4 regions of the Bradyrhizobium guangxiense genome follow, and region 3 is predicted to be linked to each of the others. Evidence: predicted binding sites of a transcription regulator. Region 3 holds the regulator's gene; each other region holds the start of a gene.
What was found. Region 3 encodes PhoB, which activates phosphate uptake and scavenging genes when phosphate is short. Its sites were predicted from a motif close to TGTCATNNANCTGTCAT; they were not measured.
Positions count from the first base shown of each region.

Region 1: a site for PhoB is predicted at 1,918-1,934, ahead of phnC (phosphonate ABC transporter ATP-binding protein). Genes of this name have one in related genera too.
Region 2: a site for PhoB is predicted at 2,137-2,153, ahead of X268_RS13010 (RNA degradosome polyphosphate kinase). Genes of this name have one in related genera too.
Region 4: a site for PhoB is predicted at 2,959-2,975, ahead of X268_RS33700 (DUF2794 domain-containing protein). Genes of this name have one in related genera too.

Region 1 is NZ_CP022219.1:6,190,452-6,195,918, reverse strand. It holds partial or broken gene X268_RS29730 (alpha-D-ribose 1-methylphosphonate 5-triphosphate diphosphatase) at 2-1,194, opposite strand; gene X268_RS29725 (transferase hexapeptide repeat family protein) at 1,191-1,859, opposite strand; gene phnC (phosphonate ABC transporter ATP-binding protein) at 2,034-2,843, shown strand; gene phnD (phosphonate ABC transporter substrate-binding protein) at 2,930-3,865, shown strand; gene phnE (phosphonate ABC transporter, permease protein PhnE) at 3,940-4,824, shown strand; gene phnE (phosphonate ABC transporter, permease protein PhnE) at 4,821-5,467, shown strand, end outside.
Region 2 is NZ_CP022219.1:2,780,714-2,786,180, reverse strand. It holds gene purM (phosphoribosylformylglycinamidine cyclo-ligase) at 1-562, opposite strand, end outside; gene X268_RS13020 (CDP-alcohol phosphatidyltransferase family protein) at 718-1,260, shown strand; gene X268_RS13015 (P-loop NTPase family protein) at 1,390-2,067, shown strand; gene X268_RS13010 (RNA degradosome polyphosphate kinase) at 2,228-4,420, shown strand; gene ppx (exopolyphosphatase) at 4,436-5,467, shown strand, end outside.
Region 3 is NZ_CP022219.1:6,342,183-6,347,649, reverse strand. It holds gene pstA (phosphate ABC transporter permease PstA) at 1-144, shown strand, start outside; gene pstB (phosphate ABC transporter ATP-binding protein PstB) at 141-962, shown strand; gene phoU (phosphate signaling complex protein PhoU) at 974-1,690, shown strand; gene phoB (phosphate regulon transcriptional regulator PhoB) at 1,713-2,420, shown strand; gene X268_RS30480 (GcrA family cell cycle regulator) at 2,495-3,007, opposite strand; gene X268_RS30475 (aspartate aminotransferase family protein) at 3,467-4,675, shown strand; gene argF (ornithine carbamoyltransferase) at 4,675-5,467, shown strand, end outside.
Region 4 is NZ_CP022219.1:7,027,376-7,032,842, forward strand. It holds gene acnA (aconitate hydratase AcnA) at 1-1,307, shown strand, start outside; gene X268_RS33695 (DUF1223 domain-containing protein) at 1,647-2,423, shown strand; gene X268_RS33700 (DUF2794 domain-containing protein) at 3,043-3,414, shown strand; gene X268_RS33705 (GNAT family N-acetyltransferase) at 3,559-4,089, opposite strand; gene X268_RS33710 (Bax inhibitor-1/YccA family protein) at 4,310-5,101, opposite strand; gene X268_RS33715 (ABC transporter permease) at 5,382-5,467, opposite strand, start outside.

The DNA.
Region 1 (5,467 bases), 150 kb from region 3:
TTTATGCCGCAACGATAGCCTCGCGCGGCGTTGCTGCCGTGGTGAGCAGCCGACCCGCATCGGTGAGATGCACGAGCTTGCCGCCTGAGATCACCGCGATCAGCCGCGGCCGCAGCGGCACACTGTCGTCGACCAGCAGAATATCGGCGCGGCGACCTTCCGCGAGCATACCGCGATCAGTGAGGCCGGTTGCGCGTGCAGGCCCGCCAGAGACCAGATCCCAGGCTTCCGTCAGCGGCAGCACGCCATCGGCGGCAAGGCGGAACGCGGCGAGCAGCTGCGCGGGATAGTAATAGTCCGACGCCAGCACCGAGCAGAGCCCCTTGGCGATCATGTCGGAAGCCTTGGTCCAGCCGGTGTGGCTGGCGCCGCGCACGACGTTCGGCGCGCCGTAGACGATGGCATCGCCGTGACTTGCCGCGGCCTGCGCCGTCTCCTCGTTGATCGGAAACTCCGCGATCAAGGCGCCGAGCTCGCGAAACTCGCGGCGCATCGCGGGCGTCGCGTCGTCATGCGAGAGCATCCGCACCTCGGCCCCCCGGGCCGCGACGGCCAGCCGCGACACCGAAGCGGGCACCTCGTCGGCCCGCGACACCACGCGCTCGACCAGGCGGTCGAATTCCTCGGCCGACAGTCCGGTGCGCTCCACCATGCGGTTGCGCTTGCGCGGCTTGGCCAGGTCGGCGACCGTGCCGTCCATGTGGTCGTTGAAAGCGAACAGGTCGACGCGGCTTCAGCCAGCCATTGGGCAATCTCGGCCTCGGCATCGAGATTGTAGGTCTCGTGCCGCAGATGGAAGCGGGTGTCGGCGGCGAATTGCGGACGCTGCCGCTCGATCGCCTCCATCAGGCCGCGCGCGTTGTCCGCGCTGCGCAGGCCCGGCTCCCAGGAGCAGGTCGTGGCGTGAAACACCGTGGTGATGCCGTTGCTGATCGCTTGGCGATCGCTGTCGGCCAGTGCCACGTCGATCGGAAAGTCGACGCCGGCGCGGGGCATCATCTGCCGCTCGAAGGCATCGCCATGAAGATCGACGATGCCGGGCAGCACCAGCAGGTTGCGCGCGTCGATCGCCAGCCGTGTCCGGCCGCGAGGAGTGTCGATCGCGCCGATGTCCTGTCCGGACACCGCCAGTGACGTTTCGACCAGTTCGGCGCCGATCAGGACCCGGCCGCCTGCGAGAAAAATGTCTGTCACGCGACCGCGCTTCGTTTGCTGGGAGAACTGGCGAGAGAGCTCGTCCGTGCTTCGTATGCCGCAAGAAAATCTTCAATCCCGAGCTTGCGGAAATCGGGCAGGGCCTCGCGCAATTTGTCGTGATCCCAGTCCCACCAGGCGAGCCGCGCGAGCCGTCCGGCGATCTCCTCAGAGAACCGCCGCCGCACGATGCGAGCCGGATTGCCAGCGACAATGGTGTAGGCCGGCACATCTTTGGTGACGATGGCGCCGGCCGCGATCACCGCGCCGGTGCCGATGTTGCGGCCCGGCAGCACGATCGCGCCGTGGCCGATCCAGACGTCGTGGCCGATATGGACGTGATGCTGCCGCCGCCAGTCGAAGAACTCGGCATCGTCGCTCTCGCCCTCGAAATAGGCGCTGGAGCGATAGGTGAAATGCGCCTGAGTCGCGCGGTGCATCGGATGGTTGCCGGGATTGATCCGCGTCATTGCCGCGATCGAGCAGAACTTCCCGATCGTGGTGTAGGTGATTTGCGAATCGTTCACGACATAGGAGTAATCGCCCATCGCCACTTCATGCAAAATCGTGCGCGCGCCGACCTCGGTATAGGCGCCGAGCCTGGTCTCATGCAGCTTGGCCGAGGGGTCGATGGTCGGCTGAACCGAAAGAGCTTTGGCGGCCATGTCGAATCCGAGGGTGCGAGGGTGGGCGTTCCTCTTCGAGCGGCTTGATGACGATGTCATGACGCTGCGATGACAGGGGACGAGGTGTGTAGGATCGCCGCACCGCGACGCGCCTGTCACACAAGTGTCAAGCGCCGGCGTTAGCGGTTGGCTCCAGTTAATCTGGAGCCGTGCATGCTGGTGGTGGAAGGTCTAACGTGTCGCTTCGGCAGAAAGGCCGCGGTGGACGATGCCTCGTTTCAAATTCCCCCCGGCGGCTTCGTCGGTGTGATCGGACGATCCGGCGCCGGCAAGTCGACGCTGCTGCGGACCATCAACCGCCTGGTGACGCCGACTGAGGGCCGCATCCTGTTCGACGGGACTGACGTCACCGCGCTGCGCGGCAAGGAGCTGCGGCAGTGGCGGGCGCGTTCGGCGATGATCTTCCAGCAGTTCAACCTGGTCGGGCGGCTTGATGTCCTCACCAATGTCCTGATGGGACGACTTGCGACCATGCCGGCCTGGCGCTCGCTGTCGCAAATCTGGCCGGAGCAAGACAAGGCGCTGGCGATGTCCGCGCTCGAACAGTTCGACATTGCCTCGCTCGCCGCCCAGCGCGCCGACCAGCTCTCCGGCGGCCAGCAGCAGCGCGTGGCGATCGCGCGCGCCCTGGTGCAGCAGCCCGACGTCATCCTCGCCGACGAGCCGATCGCCTCGCTCGATCCGCGCAACACCAAGATCGTGATGGACGCGCTTCTGCGCATCAACAAGCATTTCGGCATCACCGTGCTCTGCAACCTGCATTCGCTCGATCTCGCCCGCAATTATTGCGATCGCCTGATCGGCATGGCGGCGGGGCGCGTCGTGTTCGACGGTGCGCCGTCCGCGCTGACCGATCACGTGGCGCGCGAGCTCTACGATCTCGAAGCCGCCGACGTCATGGGTGCGATGCCTGTCCCGGCGCCCGACGCCGTCCCGGCGCTCGGAACGGCTGCGGCCGCCTGAGCGGCTTCTGTTTCGCTGCAAGTCTTCGTTGCAAGTCTTCGTTGCAAGTCTTTGCGTCAACCGACCCAACCGATGAAGAGGGTATCATGATCACTCGCAGACTGGTTCTCGCCGGCGCCGCCGCGCTCGCATTCACGGCCTCCGCCTCCGCCGAGGACTGGAAGGCCAAATATCCCGAGCTGACCTTCGCGGTCATCCCGGCGGAAAACGCCTCGGGCGTCACCGAGCGCTGGGCGCCGTTCATGAGCTATCTGTCCAAGGAACTGGGCGTGAAGGTCACGCTGCGCATCGCCAACGACTATGCCGCTGTCATCGAAGGCCAGCGCGCCGGGAACATCCACATCGCCAGCTACGGCTCGGCCTCGTTCGCTCGCGCGCGCCTGACCGGCGTCAAGACCGATGCCTTCGCCAACGACATCAACGCCGACGGCTCGACCGGCTATTATTCGGTGTTCTTCGTCAAGGCGAGCAGCCCCTACAAGAGCATCGATCAGCTCAAGGGCAAGAACCTCGGCCTGGTCGATCCGAACTCGACCTCCGGCAACAACGTGCCGCGCTTCGAGCTCGACAAGATGGGCATCCATGATGCCGATACCTATTTCAGCAAGGTCGTCTTCACCGGCAGCCACGAGAACGCCATGCTGGCACTGGCGCAGGGCACCGTGGACGTCGCCGCCAACCAGTGGACCAGCGACGACGATTCGACGCTGGCACAGATGCTGACCAAGGGCATGCTGAAGAATGCCGACGGCACGCCGATGAAGAAGGACGACTTCCGCATCATCCACAAGTCGGCGCCGATCATCAACGGCCCTTATGCCTATAATTCCGACCTGCCGGAGGACGCCAAGGCGGCGATCGCGAAGGCGTTCTTCGACGCGCCGGCCAAGGACAAGGCGGCTTTCGATCGTCTCCAGGACGGCCAGAAGAAGGGCTTTCATCCGGCCACCACCAAGGACTGGGATGGTACGATCGAGCTGATCAAGTTCGTCGATGCGCTGCGTAAGAAGAAGGCGTCCTGAGTTTTGGGACGAATGCACCTGGAGCCGGGTCGATCGACCCGGCTCTTTCTTTGACGGGACCTCACCTCAGGCCGATGACGACAGCGGTTTCGATCCTCCCCGAGCAGCAGCTTGCCGCGCTCAATGCCGCCTATCGCCAGGCGGTTTCGCGCAGGCGGCTTCGCCTGTTGCTGGGAGCCGGCGTCTTTGCCGCCGCGCTGGTTCTCGCCGCCATCGGCGCTGAAGTGAATCTGCGCACGCTGTTCACCTATTTCGGCAACTTCATCAGCTATTTCGACCGGATCCTCACGCTGGACAACGGCCAGCGGGTCTGGACCGATGTCGGTGAGTGGCTCTGGGGCTGGCGCAAATGGCTGAAGATGCTGGGCGAGACCCTGCTCATCAGCTATGTCGGCACGTTGATCGGCGCGACCTTCGCGTTCTGCCTGAATTTCTTCGCGGCCGAAAACACCTCGCCGTCCCCCTGGCTGCGCTTCGTGGTCCGGCGCCTGCTGGAATTCGCCCGCACCGTTCCCGGCATCGTCTTCGCGCTTGTCTTCGTCATTGCTTTCGGGCTCGGACCGATGGCGGGCGTGCTGGCGATCGCGATCCACTCCACCGGCGCGCTGGGAAAACTGTTCTCGGAGATCGTCGAGAATGCCGACATGAAACCGGTCGAGGGCATCCGCTCGACCGGGGCGAGCTGGCTCTCCTGCATGCGCTTTGCCATCGTGCCGCAGGTCACCGCCGGCTATGCCAGCTATGCGCTACTGCGCTTCGAGATCAACGTGCGCGAGGCCTCCGTGATGGGCTTCGTCGGGGCCGGAGGCATCGGCCAGGAGCTCGTCGTCGCCATCCGCAAGTTCTACTATTCGGACGTCAGCGCCATCCTGCTCACCATCATCGTCACCGTCTTCATCATCGACATCACCACCGGCTGGCTGCGCGGCCGCCTGTTCGGCAAGGAGGCGCGGACGTGACGAAGCCGTACGAGGTCGACGCGCGAGAGATTCGCGCGCGCTACCCCGATGTGTTCGACCGGCCGGCCTCGGCGCGTCTTGCCGTGCCGGCGATGATCGTCGCCGCGTTCGCGATCCTGGTCTACGGCCTCGTCGATCTCGATTTCTCGCCGTCGCGGTTCATTGCCGGCCTCAGCCAGCTCGGCTGGATTACATTGATGATGATTCCGCCCGACCCCGGTTCCTCGCTGCCGGTCTATCTGAAGGCGCTGGGCGAGACGCTCTCGATCGCGTTGCTCGGCACGACGCTCGCCGCCGTATTTGCGCTCCCGGTCAGCCTGCTGGCCGCGCGCAACGTCATACCCTCGCAGATCCTGCGCTTCCCCGTACGCCGTATCCTGGATTCGATCCGCGGGGTCGACACGCTGATCTGGGCGCTGGTGTGGATCAACGTGGTCGGGCTCGGCCCGTTCGCCGGCGTGCTCGCCATCGCGGTGTCGGATTTCGGCGCCTTCGGCAAGCTGTTCTCGGAGGCGATCGAGGGCGCCGACCAGAAGCAGGTCGAAGGCGTCCGCGCCGCCGGTGGCAGTGCGCTGCACGAGATCCGCTTTGGGCTGATGCCGCAGGTGCTGCCGGTCATCGCCGGCCAGGTGCTCTATTTCAT
Region 2 (5,467 bases), 3.6 Mb from region 3:
AGGCGAGACCGATCACGGCGTCGCCCGCCGCGATGTCCTTGCGCGGCAGCAGCGTACCGCGCTCGGCCGCGCCGACGGCAAAGCCGCCGAGGTCGTAATCGCCGTCCTTGTAGAGTCCGGGCATCTCGGCGGTCTCGCCGCCGATCAGGGCGCAGCCGGACTCCCGACAGCCCTCCGCGACGCCCGCGACGATCGCCGCCGTGGCCTCCGGGTCGAGCTTGCCGCAGGCGAAATAGTCCAGGAAGAACAGCGGCTCGGCGCCCTGCACCACGAGATCGTTGACGCTCATGGCAACGAGGTCGATGCCGATCCCGCCATGCAGCCCGGTCTCGATCGCGATCTTGACCTTGGTGCCGACGCCGTCGGTCGCGGCCACCAGGACGGGGTCCTTGAAACCGGCTGCCTTGAGGTCGAACAGGCCGCCAAAGCCGCCGATTTCGGCGTCGGCGCCGGGACGCGCGGTGGCGCGCACCATCGGCTTGATCAGGGCGACCAGGCGGTTGCCCGCGTCGATATCGACGCCTGAATCGGCGTAAGTGAGGCCGTTTTTGCGGTCGGTCATGCCCGATTTCCAGTGGGTTTGCGGCTGGTTACGTCGAATTCCGGGGACGCGCAATGGCTCGCATGGCGCACCGCCCTATACTATGTAGATATCAACCGGTTCAGCCTCCCAGGGGGCCGGATTCGAGGTCAGACCGGGTGCCGGGAAGCGCTTTCGTGAGTATTCCGAATATCATTACCCTGGGCCGCATCATGCTGGTCCCCATCATCGTCTGGGCCATCGTGTCGAGCCAAATGGAGGTCGCGTTCGCCGTCTTCCTGATCGCCGGTATCAGCGACGCCGTGGACGGCTTCCTGGCCAAGCGCTTCAACATGACGAGCGAGCTCGGCGCCCTGCTCGACCCGCTCGCGGACAAGGCCCTGCTGGTCTCGATCTACATGGCCTTGGGCATCTGGGGCGCGATTCCGCGCTGGATCGTGATCCTGGTGGTCTCGCGCGACATCATGATCGTCGCCGCCGTGATCGTGTCCTGGCTGTTCGACCGGCCCGTCGAGATGAAGCCGTCGAAAGTGTCCAAGCTCAACACTGTCGCACAGGTGGCGTTCGCGGCCCTGGTGCTAGCCGCGCTTGCGTTCGGCTTCAAGCCAGCCCCTTATGATATCATCCTGATGGGCCTCGTCACGGTCTTCACGCTCTCCTCGGTGTCGCTCTATCTGGTCGAGTGGCTGCGGCACATGAGCACAATAGAGGCCAAGTAGCACGATAGAGGCCAAGTAGCACGATCGAGGCCAAATGAGAGGGGAAGCGCCTCGCAAAAGGCCAACTCCGCTCGACTAAGTCGAATTCTCTTCAGAAGGGCCGGCGCGCCGGCATGGAGCAAAGCAAGCGTGGCAGGCCGCGTCCATCCCCGACAATTGGCGTTTGCGCTTCCGCATGCGGAGAGCCTCAGCCGGGACAACTTCCTCGAGGGCCCCGCCAACGCGGCCGGTCTCGCCCTGATCGACAGCTGGCCGGAATGGCCGAACCGGATCATGTGGCTCGCGGGCCCGGAAGGCAGCGGCAAGAGCCACCTCGCCGCGATCTGGGCCGAAATATCCGGCGCCCGCTCGACCGCCGCCAACGTGCTGACGGCCGCAAGCGTTCCGGGCGCGCTCGCCACCGGCGCGCTGGTGGTCGAGGATCTGAGGGCCGGGAATTTCGACGAACGCGCCCTCTTCCACCTGATGAATCTCGCCCGCGAGGACGGCGCCTACGTGCTCTTCACCGGACGCGAGGTCCCGGCTTCGCTCCAGATCGAGCTGCGTGACCTGCGCTCGCGTCTGCGCGCCGTGCCGGTGGTCACCCTGCTGCCGCCCGACGACCAGCTGTTCCGCGGCCTGATCGTCAAATTCTGCGCCGACCGCCAGCTCACCGTGGACGAGAGCGTGGTCGGATATCTCGCCAACCGCCTGGAGCGGTCCTCGGCCGCCGCCCGCCGGGCCGTCGAACTGCTCGACAGCGAGGCCCTTCGGCTGGGCCGCCCCGTCACACGGGCGCTGGCCGCCGAGCTGCTCCGGGACGCCTGAGCCGCGCCGCCCACCGCCAAGGAGGCTTGCGCGAACTCTGCTTGACGCCGCGAGGCCGCGGAACATCAATGTCATCGAAACGTCATCGCTGTAACACATGCTCCCGCGGGTTTTGCGCGTAGGTCGCAAGGTTAGGCGAGACAGGATGGACCGACTTCTGATGGACTCTGCGCAAGCTGTTGAAACTAAAGAAAAAGCTCCGGAAGCCGAGGGTCTGCCGGCAATCGCATCGAGCCCCGAGCGGTTCATCAACCGGGAGCTGTCGTGGCTGCACTTCAACCGCCGCGTCCTGGAGGAATCGGTCAATCCCAGTCACCCCATGCTGGAGCGGGTGCGATTCCTGTCGATTTCCGCGAATAACCTCGACGAGTTCTTCATGGTCCGCGTCGCCGGCATCAAGGCCCAGGTGCGCGAGGGCATTGCCGAACGCAGCCCCGACGGCCTGACCCCGTCCGAGCAGCTCGCGCTGATCAACCGCACCGTCTCCGAGCTGGCCTCCGACCAGCAGGCGATCTGGCGCGACCTTCGCGGCACGCTGGCCGATGTCGGCATCGTGCTGGTCGACGGCAAGGACGTCACCAAGGCGGAACGGACCTGGATCGAGGACTACTTCCTCAACAACGTGTTCCCGCTGCTGACCCCGCTGGCGATCGACCCGGCCCACCCTTTCCCGTTCATCCCGAGCCTCGGCTTCACCATTGCGCTCCAGCTCACGCGTGCGGCTGACGGCAAGCAGATGAACGCGCTGATCCGCATGCCCGGCAAGATCGATCGCTTCATCCGCCTGCCGGCCGACAGCAAGATCGTTCGGCTGATCTCGCTGGAGCAGGCGACCTCCCTGTTCATCAACCGCCTGTTTCCCGGCTACAATCTGCACGGCCAGGGCGCCTTCCGGATCATCCGCGACTCCGAGCTCGAAATCGAGGAAGAGGCGGAAGACCTTGTCCGCCTGTTCGAGACGGCGCTCAAGCGCCGCCGGCGCGGATCTGTGATCCGGCTCGAGATCGACGCCAAGATGCCGGAGGAGCTGCGCAGCTTCGTTCAGCACGCGCTGTCGGCAGCCGATGACGAGGTCTTCCTGGTCGACGGGGTGCAGGCGATGAACGAGCTCTCGCAGCTCACCCGCCTCGACCGTCCCGACCTCGAATTCACGCCCTACGTGCCGCGCCACCCCGAGCGCGTCCGCGAGCACGGCGGCGACATCTTTGCCGCGATCCGGCAGAAGGACCTCGTCGTCCATCACCCCTATGAATCTTTCGACGTCGTCGTGCAGTTCCTGCAGCAGGCCGCGCGCGACCCTGATGTCGTCGCGATCAAGCAGACGCTCTACCGCACCTCAAACAACTCGCCGATCGTACGCGCGCTCGCGGAAGCCGCCGAAGCCGGCAAATCCGTCACGGCGCTGATCGAGCTGAAGGCGCGCTTCGACGAGGAAGCCAACATCCGCTGGGCGCGCGATCTCGAACGCGCCGGCGTGCAGGTCGTCTACGGCTTCCTCGAACTGAAGACGCATGCGAAGCTCTCGATGGTGGTGCGCCGCGAGGGCGGCAGCCTCACCACCTATGTCCATACCGGCACCGGCAATTATCATCCGGTCACCGCACGCATCTACACCGACCTCTCCTACTTCACCTCCGATCCGACCATCGGCCGCGATGCCGCACGCGTGTTCAATTTCATCACCGGCTACGCCGCGCCGAGCGATCTGGAAAAGATGGCGGTGTCGCCCCTGACCCTGCGCAAGCGCATCATCGAGCACATCCAGGGCGAGACCGCGCATGCGCGGCACGGCCGGCACGGCGCGGTCTGGATGAAGATGAATGCGCTGGTCGACCCTGATATCATCGACGCGCTGTACGAGGCCTCCCAGGCCGGGGTGCAGGTCGAGCTCGTGGTGCGCGGTATCTGTTGCCTGCGCCCCGGTATTCCGGGCCTGTCCGAGAACATCCGCGTCAAGTCGATCATCGGACGTTTCCTGGAACACGGCCGAATCTACTGCTTCGGCATGGGCCAGGGCCTGCCGAGCGCCAAAGCGGCTGTGTATATCTCGTCCGCCGACATGATGCCGCGCAACCTCGACCGCCGCGTCGAGGTGCTGTGTCCGCTGCAAAATCCCACGGTGCATCAGCAGGTTCTCGAACAGATCATGGTCGCCAACCTGAAAGACAATGAGCAGAGCTGGCAATTGTTGCCGGACGGGTCTTCAACGCGTATGAAGGCCGCGAAGGGCGAGGAGCCTTTCAACGTCCACAACTACTTCATGACAAATCCGAGTCTGTCTGGCCGTGGAAAGTCGCTCAAGGAATCCTCTCCGCGTCGTCTCACGCGCCGGAACGAACGCCATCAACCCTGATCGGGGATTTCCGACGTGAAGCGGCCGCGCAAGCGCGGCTCGAGCGTCGCGGTCATCGACATCGGCTCCAACTCGGTTCGTCTCGTGGTCTACGAGGGACTGACGCGGAGTCTCATTCCGATCTTCAACGAGAAGACGCTGTGTGGCCTCGGGCGTGAGGTGCAGAGCACCGGCCTGCTCGCCCCCGACGCCGTCGACAAGGCGCTGACCTCGCTCAAGCGCTTTCGAGCATTGTGCCGCGTGATGCAGGTCGGTCGCGTGTTCGCGATCGCGACCGCGGCCTGCCGCGACGCCTCCAACGGCCCCGATTTCATCGCCAAGGCCGAGCGCATCTGCGCCGTCAAGATCGAGATCCTCTCCGGTCCGCGCGAGGCGCGGCTGTCGGCGCTCGGCGTGATCTCCGGCATTCATCATCCCGACGGCATCGTCGGCGACCTCGGCGGCGGCTCGCTCGAATTGATCGACGTTCGCAAGAACAGCGTGCGCAGCGGCGTGACGCTGCCGCTCGGCGGGCTCGCGCTCCAGGATCTGGCGCACAAATCGCTCAAGCGCGCCGACCGCATCGTGCGCGAGGAGCTCGACGAGGTGCCGCAGCTCACCGCGGGCCGCGGCCGCACCTTCTACGCGGTCGGCGGCACCTGGCGCGCACTCGCGCGCATTCACATCATCCAGAGCGGTTATCCGCTGCAGGTGATGCACGGCTATTCGCTGTCCGCGGCCGAAGCGCTCGACTTCTCCCGCAGGCTGCGGCGCCTGGCGGCGGCGAACATGCTCGCCGACATCGAGATCGTTGCGGACGCGCGCCGCCCGCTCCTCACCTATGCGGCGCTGGTGCTGGAGCACATCATCCGCGTGGCGAAGCCGAAAACCATCGTGTTCTCGACCTTCGGCGTGCGCGAGGGACTGCTGCACGAGAAGCTGCCGGAGACGGAACGCAACAAGGACGGCCTGATCTGCGCAGCAGAAGAGCTGAACCAGCTGTTGTCACGCTCGGCCAAGCATGCCCACGAGCTGATCGCCTGGACCGATCGCCTCGCTCGCGTGGTG
Region 3 (5,467 bases):
CCGGTCACCATCAACAACTTCGTGCAGAGCCCCTACGCCTATTGGAAGCAGCTCGCCTGGAGCGGCGCGCTGCTGATCACGATCACCGTGCTTGCCCTGAACATTGGCGCGCGCATCCTCGGCGCCGAGAGGACTGCAAAATGACCGACCTTTCCGTATCCGTGAGTTCCAACGCTCATCTTGCCTCGCAGCAGCCGCTGCCGGAAGCGCCCGCCAAGGTGACGGTGCGCAACCTCAACTTCTATTACGGCGAGCACCATGCACTGAAGAACATCAACCTGACGCTGGGCACCAACCGCGTCACGGCGTTCATCGGCCCGTCGGGCTGCGGCAAGTCGACCCTGCTGCGCATCTTCAACCGGATGTACGACCTCTATCCGGGGCAGCGCGCTACCGGTCAGCTCATGCTCGACCAGACCAACATCCTCGACCCCAAGCTGGACCTGAACCTGCTGCGCGCCCGCGTCGGCATGGTGTTCCAGAAGCCGACGCCGTTCCCGATGACGATCTACGAGAACATCGCCTTCGGCATCCGGCTTTATGAAAAGATCTCGAAATCCGAGATGGACGACCGCGTCGAGAAGGCGCTGCGCGGCGGCGCGCTGTGGAACGAGGTCAAGGACAAGCTCAACGCCTCCGGCCTGTCGCTTTCCGGCGGCCAGCAGCAGCGCCTGTGCATCGCCCGCACCGTCGCGGTGCGGCCCGAGGTGATCCTATTCGACGAGCCCTGCTCGGCGCTCGACCCGATCTCGACCGCCAAGGTCGAGGAGCTGATCCAGGAATTGTCCGAGAACTACACGATCGCGATCGTCACCCACAATATGCAGCAGGCGGCGCGCGTCTCGGACAAGACCGCCTTCATGTATCTCGGCGAGTTGATCGAGTTCGACGACACCAGCAAGATCTTCACGTCGCCGAGCGACCGGCGTACGCAGGATTACATCACCGGCCGGTTCGGCTGAGGAGACGGGACATGGGTTCTGAACATACCGCAAAGGCTTTCGACACCGACCTCCAGGAGCTCACCCGCCTGGTCGCCGAGATGGGCGGAATCGCCGAACGCATGATCGTCGAGTCCGTCGACGCGCTGATCCGCCGCGACGTCGCGCTCGGCCAGCGCGTCGTCACCACCGACGCCGACCTCGACGCGCTGCAGAAGCGCATCGAGGAACGCGCGGTGCTCACCATCGCCCGGCGCCAGCCGATGGCGGTGGATCTGCGCGAGATCGTTGGCGCCATGCGCGTTGCGACCGACCTCGAGCGGATCGGCGACCTCGCCAAGAACATGGGCAAGCGCGTCGCGGCGCTGGAGACCGACTTCCATCCGCTCAAACTGTTCCGCGGCCTGGAGCACATGACCGACCTCGTGCAGCAGCAGGTCAAGAGCGTGCTGGACGCCTATGCCGCGCACGATCTGCCGGCGGCGATGGCGGTGTGGAAGGGTGACGAGGAAGTCGACGCGATCTGCACCTCGCTGTTCCGCGAGCTCCTTACCTACATGATGGAGGATCCGCGCAACATCTCGTTCTGCATCCATCTGATGTTCTGCGCCAAGAACATCGAGCGGATCGGCGACCACGCCACCAACATCGCCGAGACCGTGTTCTACATGATCGAGGGCCAGGCGATCACCGACAAGCGGCCGAAGGGCGACATGACCACGTTCGCCACGACGATCCCGAATACCTGAAGACTTAAGGAGCGACGACACCATGGGCGCACGCATTATGGTGGTTGAGGACGAGGAAGCTCTCACCGAGCTTCTGCGCTACAACCTCGAAGGCGACGGCTATGACGTCGAGACGGTGATGCGCGGCGACGATGCCGATCCCCGCCTCAAGGAGCACATTCCCGACCTGATCGTGCTCGACTGGATGCTGCCGGGCCTGTCCGGCATCGAGCTGTGCCGCCGCCTGCGCACCCGTCCCGAGACCAAGCAGCTGCCGATTATCATGCTCACCGCGCGCGGCGAGGAGAGCGAGCGGGTGCGCGGTCTTGCCACCGGCGCCGACGATTACATCGTCAAGCCGTTCTCGGTGCCGGAGCTGCTGGCGCGCGTGAAGGGCCTCTTGCGGCGCGCCAGCCCGGAGCGGCTCGCCACCGTGCTCGCTTATGGCGACATCGAGCTCGACCGCGACAAGCGCCGTGTGGCGCGCTCGGGGCGGCCGATCGATCTCGGCCCGACCGAATATCGCCTGCTGGAGTTCTTCCTGGAGCATCCCGGTCGGGTGTTCTCGCGCGAGCAGCTGCTCGACAGCGTCTGGGGCCGCGACATCTACATCGACGAGCGTACCGTCGACGTCCATATCGGCCGCCTGCGCAAACTGCTCAATCTCGGCCGCGAGCAGGACCCGATCCGCACCGTCCGCGGCGCCGGCTACGCACTCGACGATCGCTTCGCGAAGGCCGAGCAGACGTAACGTCTAATCCAGAGAGGTCAACAAAAAGCGCACCGGCCGGCGCGCTTTTTCGTCTCGATGTTACCTGGCTGATCTCACCGCGGGCCCGGCTTGGCCGGTGCGCGCCGGCGATCCGCCGCGGGCTGATACGCCACGCGCGAGTGCTGGGCGCAATAGGGCAGGCCGGACAGCGCCTTGCCGCCGCAGAAGAAGAAATCCGGGCTCGAGGGATCGCCGACCGGCCAGTGGCAGGTCGCCTCGTTCAATTCGAGCAACGACAGCCGCTGGCTCATCGGGACCACGTTGTCGTAGGTAACGGGTTCGGCCTCGACCTCGACCTCGAAGGCCTGCGCCAGCGCGGTGTTGCCGCGCGCGATGGGGCGGCTCACCCGCATCATGTGCTGTGCCGGACGCGCCTTGCGCGGCCGGGGCGCGGCCGATGACGGGCTCTTGGCGCGGCCGGACAAACCGAGCCGGTGCACTTTGCCGATCACGGCATTGCGGGTCACATTGCCGAGCTCTGCTGCGATCTGGCTGGCCGAAAGCCCGGCCTCCCAGAGCTTCTTAAGCTGCTCGACGCGATCATCGGACCAGGTCAAAACCGTCATTGCACCCTTTCCCTCGCCGCGCGGCTGCCGTCCTGGCGCCGTTGCGGCGAATGCCTAAGCCTCGAAAAACCCGTGCCGTCAGAATCCCTTAAGGCTCGCCGGGCGCGTGACTAACGCCCGAACGTTTACGCCGGTACATGAGGACTCTTGGGATCAGAACCGCTGCACGAGATGTCGTATCTGACAGTTCAAACGCTACAATATGGCGTGACTCACGCGCAAGAGTCCGCCGACTCGCTTCCACATGTTCCGTGGTGAAAAACCCGCAAAATCGCCACCGCAAGACTACGGAATCAGCGTTTCCCGAGGCTTTCCAGGTGGCATTGACACCAGTTTCGCCGAGCATAAGATAGTTGCGCGTGCCGCCCTTAAAAGGCGGCACGTTTCGTTTTCCGGGCCGGTCGATGGTGCGTTGCGCAATGCACGCCTCACGCCGTCCGCAACATTCAAGTGACCGTCATGACTAACAGCGCAGCGCCGCATTTGCTCCCCGTTTTCGCCAGGGCCAACCTCGGTTTCGAACGCGGCGAAGGCTGCTGGCTGATCGCGACCAACGGTGATCGCTATCTCGATTTCACCTCGGGCGTCGCGGTGAACGCGCTCGGCCATTGCCATCCGCATCTGATCAAGGCGTTGCAGGAGCAGGCGACCAGGCTGTGGCACATGTCGAACCTGTTTCAGAGCCCGGACGGCGAGAAGCTCGCCGCGCGCCTGTGCAGCGAGAGCTTTGCGGACTTCGTGTTCTTCTGCAATTCCGGCGCCGAGGCGCTGGAGGGCGTGATCAAGCTGGTCCGCCATCATCATTTCTCCAAGGGCCATCCGGAGCGCTACCGCATCATCACCTTCGAAGGCGCCTTCCACGGCCGCACGTTGGCGACGCTGGCTGCGACGGGCTCCGCCAAATATCTCGAAGGGTTCGGCCCGCCGATGGACGGCTTCGACCAAGTGCCGCATGGCGACCTCGAAGCCGTCAAGAAGGCGATCGGCCCCGGCCCCGCCGGCATCCTGATCGAGCCGATCCAGGGCGAGGGCGGCGTGCGCTCGGCACCTCCCGGCTTCCTCAAGGCGCTGCGCCAGCTCTGCGACGAGAAGGGCTTGCTGCTCGCATTCGACGAGGTGCAGACCGGCATGGGCCGCGCCGGTGATCTGTTCGCCCATCGGCGCACCGGCGTCGCACCTGACGTGATGTCGCTGGCGAAGGCGCTCGGTGGCGGCTTCCCGATCGGCGCAATCCTGGCGACCGCTGATGCGGCTTCAGGCATGGGGCCTGGCTCGCACGGCTCGACCTTCGGCGGCAATCCGCTGGCGATCGCCGCGGCCAACGCCGTACTCGACGTCATGCTCAAGCCCGGCTTCTTCGACCACGTGCAGAAGATGTCGCTGCTTCTCAAGCAGAAGCTCGCCTCCGTGATCGACCGTCATCCCGACATCGTCAGCGAAGTGCGCGGCGAGGGCCTCCTGATCGGCATCAAGGCCGTCGTGCCGTCGGGCGATCTCGTGGCCGCCTTGCGCGACGAGAAACTGCTGACCGTCGGGGCCGGCGACAATGTCGTCCGCTTCCTGCCACCGCTGATCGTCAGTGAAGCCGAGATCGAGGACAGCGTCGGGCGGCTGGAGCGTGCCTGCACCGCATTGTCGGCGGGCCAGACCAAGCGGGCGGCAAGCTGATGAGCAAGTCCCCCACCAAGACGCCGAAGCACTTCCTCGACATCAACGAGCTGCCGCTGTCGGAGCTCAAGCGCATGCTCGCCGCCTCCTCCGCGATGAAGGCGAAGCAGAAGGCACAACAGCCGGTGCGGCCGCTCGAAGGCAAGACGCTGGCGATGATCTTCGAGCGGCCCTCGACCCGCACGCGGGTCTCGTTCGACGTCGCCATGCGCCAGCTCGGCGGCGAACCCATCATGCTCACCGGCGCCGAGATGCAGCTCGGCCGCGGCGAGACCATCGCCGACACCGCACGCGTGCTGTCGCGTTACGTCGACGCCATCATGATCCGCATCCTCAATCACGAGGCCCTGCTGGAGCTTGCGGCCAACGCCACCGTGCCCGTCATCAACGGCCTGACGCGGCGTTCGCATCCCTGCCAGGTGATGGCCGACCTCATGACCTATGAGGAGCATCGCGGTCCGATCGAGGGCAAGACGGTGGCCTGGACTGGCGACGACAACAACGTTCTGGCGTCATGGGCGCATGCCGCCGAGCGCTTCAAGTTTCAGCTCAACGTCGCCACCCCTCCGGAGCTCGCGCCGAAAAAGGCGATGCGCGACTGGGTCAAGGCGACGGGCGCGCCGATCGTGCTCGGCACCGATCCGGAAGCCGCCGTGCGCGGTGCCGATTGCGTCGTCACCGACACCTGGGTGTCGATGGGCGACAAGGAAGGCGAGCATCGCCACAACGTGCTCAAGCCCTACCAGGTCAACAGCAAGCTGATGTCGCTCGCCAAGCCCGATGCGCTGTTCA
Region 4 (5,467 bases), 690 kb from region 3:
GGGTGAAGACCTCGCTCGCCCCGGGCAGCCAGGTGGTGGCGGAATATCTCGCCAATTCCGGTCTGCAGCCCCATCTCGACAAGGTCGGCTTCAATCTGGTCGGCTTCGGCTGCACCACCTGCATCGGCAATTCGGGCCCGCTGCCTGAGGAGATCTCGAAGTCGATCAACGACAATGGCGTGGTCGCGGCCGCCGTGCTCTCCGGCAACCGCAACTTCGAAGGCCGCGTCTCGCCGGACGTGCAGGCGAACTACCTCGCCTCGCCGCCGCTGGTCGTCGCCTACGCGCTCGCCGGCAGCGTCACCAAGACCCTCGCCCCCGAGCCGCTCGGCGAGGGCAAGGACGGCAAGCCGGTCTATCTGAAGGACATCTGGCCGACGACCAAGGAGATCAACGCCTTCATGAAGAAGTTCGTGACCGCGTCGATCTTCAAGAAGAAGTATGCCGACGTGTTCAAGGGCGACACCAACTGGCGCAAGATCAAGACGGTCGAGAGCGAGACTTATCGCTGGAACATGTCTTCGACCTACGTGCAGACCCCGCCCTATTTCGAAGGCATGAAGAAGGAGCCCGAGCCGGTCACCGACATCGTCGAGGCGCGGATCCTCGCCATGTTCGGCGACAAGATCACCACCGACCACATCTCGCCGGCCGGCTCGATCAAGCTCACCTCGCCCGCGGGCAAGTATCTCAGCGAGCACCAGGTGCGTCCCGCCGACTTCAACCAGTACGGCACGCGCCGCGGCAACCACGAAGTGATGATGCGCGGCACCTTCGCCAACATCCGCATCAAGAACTTCATGCTCAAGGGCGCGGATGGAAACATCCCCGAGGGCGGTTTGACGAAGCACTGGCCCGACGGCGAGCAGATGTCGATCTACGACGCCGCGATGAAGTACCAGCAGGAGCAGGTGCCGCTGGTGGTGTTCGCCGGCGCCGAATACGGCAACGGCTCTTCGCGCGACTGGGCTGCCAAGGGCACGCGCCTGCTCGGCGTGCGCGCGGTGATCTGCCAGAGCTTTGAGCGCATCCATCGCTCCAACCTGGTCGGCATGGGCGTGCTGCCGCTGACCTTCGAGGAAGGCACCTCCTGGTCGTCGCTCGGCCTGAAGGGCGACGAGAAGGTCACGCTGCGGGGCCTCGTCGGCGACCTCAAGCCGCGCCAGAAGCTGACCGCGGAGATCGTCTCCGGCGACGGTTCGTTGCAGCGTGTTTCGCTGCTCTGCCGCATCGATACGCTGGACGAGCTCGACTACTACCGCAACGGCGGTATCCTGCACTACGTGCTGCGCAAGCTCGCGGCCTAAAGCATGATCCGGACCCGTCGGGCCGCATTAGCGCAAAGTGCGCAGCGGTTTTCCGGAAAGATCATGCTCAAACAACAGCCCAAAGCGCGCCTATGGCGCTTTGGCGCGCGAATTTGTGAACGATGGCTCACTGCGAAGTGAGTAGAAGCTTAAACGAAGGCGGCCTATCACAAGGCCGCCTTCGTGCGTTTGCGGCATGTTCTAGATGGGCCCGCCCGGCGGAAAATCTCCCTTTGGACGATTTGCCCGGACGGTCGAGCGTGCCGCGCCTCGTAAGACTACGGTGACTATCCGGCGATAAGATCCCCTTCCCACGAGCAATGGTGTGCGGCGTTCGACATGACAACAATGACGGCTTCTCATCTGGTTTCACGTTGGTCCGGTGCCTTCTGGTCGGGCGCCCTCGGTATCTGTGCGATCGTCGCCGTCATCCGTCCCGCTGCAGCCGATCCTCGTGCGGTGGTCGAACTGTTCACCTCGCAAGGTTGCTCGTCCTGCCCACCCGCCGACCAGATCATCGGCGATCTCTCGAAAGACCCGTCCATCATCGCGCTGAGCATGCCGATCGATTATTGGGACTATCTCGGCTGGAAGGACACGCTGGCGGATTCGCGTTTCTCGGCACGGCAGCGCGCCTATTCGCGCATGCGCGGCGACCGCGAGGTCTACACGCCGCAGGTCGTGGTCAACGGCTCCGCGCATGTCATCGGCAGCGACCGTGCCGGCATCGAGAACGCGATCGGCAAGTCCGATAAGGGTGTGGGCGTGATGAGCGTGCCGGTGACAATGTCGCTCGCGGGCAAGCAGATCAACGTGTCGGTGGCCGCGAGCAACGAGCCGGCCGTCTCGCATGGCGAGGTCTGGATCTGCTCGATCGCCAAGTCGGTCCCGATCGCAATCACCCGCGGCGAGAATCGCGGGCAGCAGGTCACCTACCACAACGTCGTTCGCAACCTGCTCAAGGTCGGCGACTGGACCGGGCGTCCGGAAAGCTGGACGGTGCCGATCGAGAACCTCACGCGCGAGGGTGTCGACGGCGCGGTGGTCTATGTTCAGGACGGCAGCCGCGAGCGGCCGGGCCCGATGCTGGGCGCGGCGTACACGTCGCTGCATTGATTTTTCGAGCGTTGCGCTTGCTCTCAACCCTCATGGTGAGGAGCGCGCTCTTGTGCGCGTAGCGGACGATGCTTCGCATCGCCGCGAGAACCATGAAAGGCCCCCGCTGATACGGCTTTGGCCATTCATCCTTCGAGACGCCGCGCAAGGGCGCGGCCCTCAGGATGAGGAGAGACAGTCTTCGCGCTTCTCGAAGAAGAGACGCGCCGGACACAGCCCGACACAAACAAAAAAGGACCAACTCGCGTTGGCCCTCCTTGTCGCGCGTACAGACCCGATCCTGTTCGACCCCGGGGGGCTGGGGGCTGAGGAATCCGGAACCGAAAGGACCGGGTCAACGCACTCAAGCCTTTTCGCAGTGCAGGGCGGCAGTCGCTAGGCGGAAAAGCGGCGAGACTAAGATTCTTGAGCACGATCCCGTGACGGTTCGTCGCGACAGAGTTCCACCCCTGCGTGTGGCCTGATTCGCAGCCGATTCCACCGGTTGAGTTCACCGAGTTCCATCGGGGGTCTTGCGGCGGTGGCCGGTTGGCGCAATCATGCAATTGTCATGTTCCGAGGTTCCGGGGACGGTCTTCGCGGACGCGGATCGTGCTGTTGCGATGAGGAGGCGCTTCCCATGAGTCTGACGTCGGAGGATGCCGATCCGAGCGAGCAGCGCGCGGCGGCGCGCCCCGCCGCTGCGAGTGCCCAACTGAACCGGGTGACGTTCAACCGGCTCGAGCTGCACCGTATCCTTAATCTCTACGGCCGCATGGTCGCCGACGGCGAGTGGCGCGATTATGCCATCGACTTCCTCAGGGATCGCGCGGTGTTCTCGGTCTATCGCCGCGCCTCGGAAGTGCCGATCTATCGCATCGAGAAGGACCCGCGCCTGGCCCGCAAGCAGGGCATGTACAGCGTGATCTCGGCGACGGGCCTGATCCTGCGCCGTGGCCACGAGCTCGAGCGCGTGCTGCTGGTGATCGACCGCAAGCTGGCGGTGGTGTGACGACCTTCGGTCGTCATTCCGGGGCGCGACAAAGTCGCGAGCTCCGGCGCGCAGTTGCGCGCCTGAGAATCTCGATCCGCGCTCGCAAACAACTTCTGGATTCCGGGTTCGATGCTGCGCATCGCCCCGGAATGACGAATAAATCTAACTCCCTGGCACCGTCTTCGCGCCCTCGCCGAGGTCGCGCTGCATCATCACCGTGTCCAACCAGCGGCCGAATTTCAGCCCGACATTGGGATGCGTGCCGATCATCTTGAAGCCACCCTTGGTGTGCACGCCGATCGAGCCGGCATTGGCGGAATCGCCGATCACCGCGATCATCTGGCGGAAGCCGCGCGCCTCGCATTCCTTGCCCAGCCGTTCCAGCAGCAACGCGCCGATGCCGCGGCGATGGAAGCTTGGATCGAGATAGATCGAGTTCTCGACCGTGAAGCGGTAGGCCGGGCGCGGGCGATAGGCACCGGCATAGGCATAGCCGGCCACGCGGCCGTCGAGGATGGCGACGAAATAGGGATAGCCGCCGTCGATCAGCGCGCGATAGCGGCGTGTCATCTCCGAGAGGTCGGGCGGCTCCAGCTCGAACGTCGCCGTGCCTTCGCGCACGGCTTGCTGGTAGATGGCGGTGATGGCGGGGAGGTCGGCCTCAAGCGTGGGCCTGATTTCAGGTGCGGACATGAGGAAAGATTAGAGCCTTCCCGCGGCTGCCGGAAGGGGGTCCGCCGCATCCACCCCCGTCATTGCGAGCGCAGCGAAGCAATCCAGAAATGCATCCGCGGAGGGACCCTGGATTACTTCGTCGCAAGCGCTCCTCGCAATGACGAGGAGAGGCCACGGCCCCAAAGCAAAAACCCCGGCCTTTCGGCCGGGGTTCGTTTCCGTTCTCTCGTCGTTGCGCTTAGTCGCGCTGGCCGAGGAGCTGCAGCAGCAGCGTGAACAGGTTGATGAAGTTCAGGTACAGCGACAGCGCGCCGGTGATGGCCGCACGCTCTGCGATGTCACCGCCGGCCGAAGCGTAGCCGTAGATGTAGTCGTTCTTCAGCCGCTGGGTATCCCAGGCGGTGAGGCCCGCGAACACCAGCACGCCGACCACCGACACGATGAACTGCAGCATCGAGCTGGCCAGGAACAGGTTCACCAGGCTCGCGATGATGATGCCGATCAGGCCCATGAACAGGAACGAGCCCATCCCGGTCAGGTCACGCTTGGTGGTGTAGCCGTAGAGGCTCAGCGCACCGAAGGTCGCCGCGGTGATGAAGAACACCCGCACGATCGAGGTGTGCGTGAACACCAGGAAGATCGACGACAGCGAGATGCCCATCAGCGCCGAGAACACCCAGAACAGGATCTGGGCGGTCGAGGGGGCGAGACGGTTGATGCCCGCCGAGATCACGAACACCATCGCCAGCGGCGCGAGCATGAACAGCCATTTCAGGGGGCTGACGAACATCGCGTAGCCGAACGGGGTCAGGAACAGCTTGCCGACCCGGACGGCTTCCGGGGTCGGAACGTCGGTCACGGCAGCCATGTAGACGCCGAGCGCGGCCAGGCCGGTGATGGCGAGGCCGATGCTCATGTAATTGTAGATGCGCAGCATGTAGGCGCGCAGGCCGGCATCGACCGTCGCGGCGTCAACACGCCCGGCGGCCCTGCCGAAAGGAGAAGCGTAGTTACGGTCTAGGTCCGACATGGTCGAATTCCCGTTGGTTGGTCCGGTCCGGCATGAGGGTCGCCATGCCGCCGGTTCGTCAAACTCTATCTCGGATACCGCTGCCAACCGACTAAATTTTGGCTAACAATCGGGGCTCCGAACCCACTCGATATGTGGGAAACTAACACATTCGCCGCAACCTTCCACGCGCGGCTGAATGTCGCCCTCGGCGGCAATCCTGACGCGAACCTGACAGGCAGCGTGGTTAATCGCAAGAATCGTGCGATTTCGTACCCGCGCGGCGGGCCGCTACCATTTGTCACAAATTCCGCAACACCGTGGCGGGCTTTTTGTTCAACGCCAGCAGCGTGCCGGCGAGGCCGAGCCCGACCGTGACAACCAGGG